2 regions of the Streptomyces sp. NPDC018833 genome follow, and region 1 is predicted to be linked to the other one. Evidence: riboswitches for the same ligand, from Rfam matches in the RefSeq annotation. Region 1 holds a riboswitch; the other holds the start of a gene.

Region 1 (2,193 bases):
GTCCGACTACACGGCCGACGCGGGAGACCCCGGCGTCAAGACCGAGCTGCCGTCGGCCACGGCGGGTGCCCCCGGCGGCCACTGACGATCGCGTACGCAAGGGCCGTCGCGTCTCCCCGGGGGAGATGCGACGGCCCTTCGTCGTGCGGTCAGTTCACCCAGTCCTTGAGCTGCTCGGTCACCAGGGTGATGTCCACTGGTGCCGGCAGGCTGATGTCCTTGCCAAAGGGCACGGTGTGGGCGTTCTCGTAGCGCACGCCGTCGGGCTGACTGAAGACCGTCACTTCGCAGCTGTCCCGGTCGATCAGCAAGTAGACCGGGATGCCCGTCTGGGCGTACGAGCGTGGCTTCTCGACGCGGTCGCGTTCGTCGGTGTCCGAGTCGTACGAGGTGACCTCGACGGCCATGAGCACCTGGTCGGGGTCTGCCCACTCGCCTTGGCCGACGAAGGCGTCACTGGGAGCCAGGGAGCCGTCCGGCCTGGCCCGGCCCTTCCGGTACTCCTGCACCTTCAGGCCTTGGTCCGGATGGAGCCACAGCTCCGGACGCGCCTGCATGCAGATGCGCGTCAGCCACTGGATGATGCGCCCGTGATCCCCGTCCAGCACCGCTTTGCTCCTGAGCTTCCCGTCGATCAGTTCCAGACGCACGCCCTCGGTCGTGCGGGCCAGTATCCGGAAGACCTCGTCGAAGTCGTCGGTGTCCAGGTGCGGGCGATCGGTGGTCACGGTCATGGACCCTCCCTTCGTCCACCACGATAGCGAGGTTCACAGCTCACCGCCCGGCCTTCCGTTCGCCACGGAGACACAACATGTGGGGGCATGCGCAGCCACCCGCCCCCACATGTATGCTCATGCTCGCTGTCGCCGCAGGGGAATCCGGTGCGAATCCGGAACTGTCCCGCAACGGTGTGATCCGGTGCGCTTCGCCGTATCCGACAAGTCCGAGGACCTGCCGACGGTGCATCCGGCTCGACCGAACCGGGTGCCGAGACGTCCGGGCCTCGCGGTTGGGCCGGTGGACGCCATCAGTCGTGCTTGCCCGTACGCGGATCCGGCGACCGAATGGCCCCGCCCTCCGCCGGCCCAGAGCCGAGCGAGGGAGAGCACCACATGACCATCGCGCCAGCCGATCCGGCTTCAGGCACCGCAGACCGGACCGCGGACGGCCCCGGGACCGTACTTCTGCGGACCCTGACGGACCTCACCGCCGATCTGCCCGACGCCGACCCCGGCAGGGTCGCCGCAGCCGCGCTGCGCGGCCGGCACGCCGGATCCGACGCGGCCGAACTTCGCTCCCTCGCCACCGATGCCGCCGCCGGCCTCATCTCCGAGGACCCGGCCTACTCCCGTCTCGCCGCCCGGCTGCTGACCCGCACCATCGCCGACGAGGCTGCGGGTGAGGGCGCGGTGTCGTTCTCCGCCTCCGTCTCGGTCGGCCACCGCGAGGGCCTGATCGCCGACCGCACGGCCGCGTTCGTGGCCCGGCACGCCGCCAGGCTCGACGCACTGATCGACCCGGGTGCCGACGACCGCTTCGGCTACTTCGGCCTGCGCACGCTCTACAGCCGCTACCTCCTGCGCCACCCCATCAGCCGTCAGGTCATCGAGACGCCACAGCACTTCATGCTGCGCGTAGCCTCCGGCCTCGCCGAGACTGCATCCGATTCAAAGACGGGCAGCACCCGCGCGGTGGACGAGGTGGCCGACCTGTACGGCCTGATGAGCCGGCTCGACTATCTCCCCTCCTCCCCCACGCTCTTCAACTCCGGCACCCGCCACCCCCAGATGTCGTCCTGCTACCTGCTGGACTCACCCCTCGACGAACTCGACTCGATCTACGACCGCTACCACCAGGTCGCGCGCCTTTCGAAGCACGCGGGCGGCATCGGGCTCTCGTACTCCCGCATCCGCGCCCGGGGTTCGCTGATCCGCGGCACCAACGGCCACTCCAACGGCATCGTCCCGTTCCTCAAGACCCTCGACGCCTCCGTCGCCGCCGTGAACCAGGGCGGCCGGCGCAAGGGCGCCGCCGCGATCTACCTGGAGACCTGGCACGCGGACATCGAGGAGTTCCTGGAGCTGCGCGACAACACCGGTGAGGACGCCCGGCGTACGCACAACCTCAACCTCGCGCACTGGATCCCCGACGAGTTCATGCGGCGCGTCGAGGCCGACTCCGACTGGTCGCTGT
Region 2 (2,193 bases), on a different contig from region 1:
CAGCAGTCCGCCACCGCTCATGTACGCCTCCCCCTCATGGCCCCGTAGGCGAGCCGCGCTCCCGCGCACGCCACGAGCGTCAGCATTCCGATACGCCGCGACAGCCGCACGGCCCGGTCGATGTCGCCGAACTCCACCGCTCGGCCCTGCCCGCCCAGCACAGGCCGGTGCTCGACGCGGCCCCCGTACGACAGGGTCCCGCCCAGCCGTACGCCGAGCGCGCCCGCGAACGATGCCTCCACCGGGCCCGCGTTGGGGCTCGGATGCTTCGCCGCGTCGGCGCGCCACACGCGGACCGCCCCGCGTGGGTCCGGGCCCGCCACGGCGGCGAGCGCCGCGGTGAGCCGTGCGCCGGGCCAGCCCGCCACGTCGTCGAGCCGCGCGGAGGCCCAGCCGTAGCGCCGGTGGCGCGGTGACTTGTGGCCCACCATCGCGTCCAGCGTGTTCACCGCCCGGAAGCCGACGAGCCCGGGAACACCCGCGACCGCGCCCCACACCAGCGCGCCGACGACGGCGTCCGAGGTGTTCTCGGCGACCGACTCGACGACGGCACGGGCGATCTGCTGTTCGTCCAGGGCCTGCGGGTCACGCCCGCATAGATGGGGCAGCCGCGCACGGGCAGCCTCGACATCCCCCGCGGCCAGTGCCTCGCCGATGACGCGGGCCTCCCGGCCCAGCGTCGTGCCCCCGACCACGGCCCAGGTGGCGGCCGCGGTCAGGGCGACGGACGCGACGGGGGAGCGGCGCACGGCACGGGACGCCACCGCGCCCAGAGCCGCGGCGCCGCCCGCGCACACGGCGGTGTGCAGGGCGCCCCAGCCCCGGTGGTCGCGCCACAGCAGGCGCTCCACGGCGCCCGCGGCCCGCCCGAAGGCGGCCACGGGATGCCCGCGGCGGGGGTCGCCGACGAGCAGGTCACTGGCGAGGCCGGCGGCGGCGCCGTACACGAATACACGGTCGGCACGCATCGGGTCAGTGGTCCCGCAGGTGGTGTCCGACGGACAGGGCTGAACGGCAGCCAGGCATGGTGAGGTCCTCACTCAGGGTCCGCGCCCTGGTTCGACGTGACCGGCGGTGAGAGTTCCTGGCTCCCCGGCATGTGCGCCGGATGACAGTGGCGGGACCGCGCCGGATTCGCACCGGACTTCCTCTTCTGCCGCCGTATTTGGCCCCGGCAGTCCACCATGCCCGCGAACGCCCGTCAACTCACCCTTGACCTGCGGCAGGACAGTGTGCGAAGCCCCACATCCCGGATGCGCCGAAGCCGGGCCGAAGGCACACGGGGTGCCTCCGGCCCGGCTCCGAGCGGGACGGCGTCGTCAGCGGACGACAGGTGTCAGCGGGAGTCAGGTGACGATGAGATAGATCCCGTACGTCACGGCCGCGGCGCACAGGGCGAAGCAGGCGTAGGCGCCGGTGCGGACCATGGTGGCCGATCCGCCGTTCGCGCTCGCCGTCTCGTGCTTGGTCAGGCCCACGATGCCCAGGGTGAACAGGCCCACCAGGGCGACGGTGGCGATCAGGCTCACGCTGAACACGGAGCCGAGAGCTGCCCAGTCGATCTTCATGCTGATGATTCCTTACACCGTGGCCGGACGGACCGGCTCGGGGTCGGCCGGCGGCGTGGCCGGGGCCGGGATGGTGGTCTTGAGCTCGCCCGCGGGCGGCGGGGTGACGGCCGCGATGGCCGCGGTGACGACGCCCGCCGGCTCCCCGTCCGAGACGTCGTTGACGTTGGTGTGGTCGACGACCTGGCGGCGGGAGACGAACCAGATGGCGACGCAGGACGCGACCAGGAAGACGGCCACGGCCGCGACGCCCCAGGAACCCTGCTTGGTGACGAACTCCGAGCCCGCCGCGACGAGACCCGCGGCCGGCAGGGTCAGACCCCAGGCGACGAACATCCGGGTCGCGGTGGACCAGCGGACCACACCGCCCTTGCGGCCGAGACCCGCGCCCATCACCGCGCCGGAGCACGAGTGCGTGGTCGACAGCGAGAAGCCGAGGTTGGAGGAGGCGAGGATGACGCTCGCCGCACCGGTCTGGGCGGCGAAGCCCTGCTGCGGCTGCAGGTCGGTCAGGCCCTTGCCCATGGTGCGGATGATGCGCCAGCCGCCGAGGTAGGTGCCGAGGGCGATGGCGACACCGGCGGAGACGATGACCCACAGCGGAGGGTTGGAGCCCGGGGCGATG

What was found. A riboswitch is a leader RNA that binds a small molecule or an ion and turns the genes downstream of it on or off. The one in region 1 is predicted to bind cobalamin.
Region 2: another riboswitch for cobalamin. It lies ahead of ACH5AF_RS32855 (cobalamin biosynthesis protein); the one in region 1 lies ahead of ACH5AF_RS22770 (ribonucleoside-diphosphate reductase subunit alpha).

Annotation. Positions count from the first base shown of each region.
Region 1 covers NZ_JBIRZM010000011.1:234,763-236,955, reverse strand. Annotated here, with positions in the region: gene mctP (monocarboxylate uptake permease MctP) at 1-85, shown strand, start outside; gene ACH5AF_RS22775 (Uma2 family endonuclease) at 150-734, opposite strand; cobalamin riboswitch at 841-974, shown strand; gene ACH5AF_RS22770 (ribonucleoside-diphosphate reductase subunit alpha) at 1,113-2,193, shown strand, end outside.
Region 2 covers NZ_JBIRZM010000024.1:46,361-48,553, forward strand. Annotated here, with positions in the region: gene ACH5AF_RS32850 (cobyric acid synthase) at 1-21, opposite strand, end outside; gene ACH5AF_RS32855 (cobalamin biosynthesis protein) at 18-968, opposite strand; cobalamin riboswitch at 1,058-1,200, opposite strand; gene ACH5AF_RS32860 (hypothetical protein) at 1,347-1,568, opposite strand; gene ACH5AF_RS32865 (anion permease) at 1,581-2,193, opposite strand, start outside.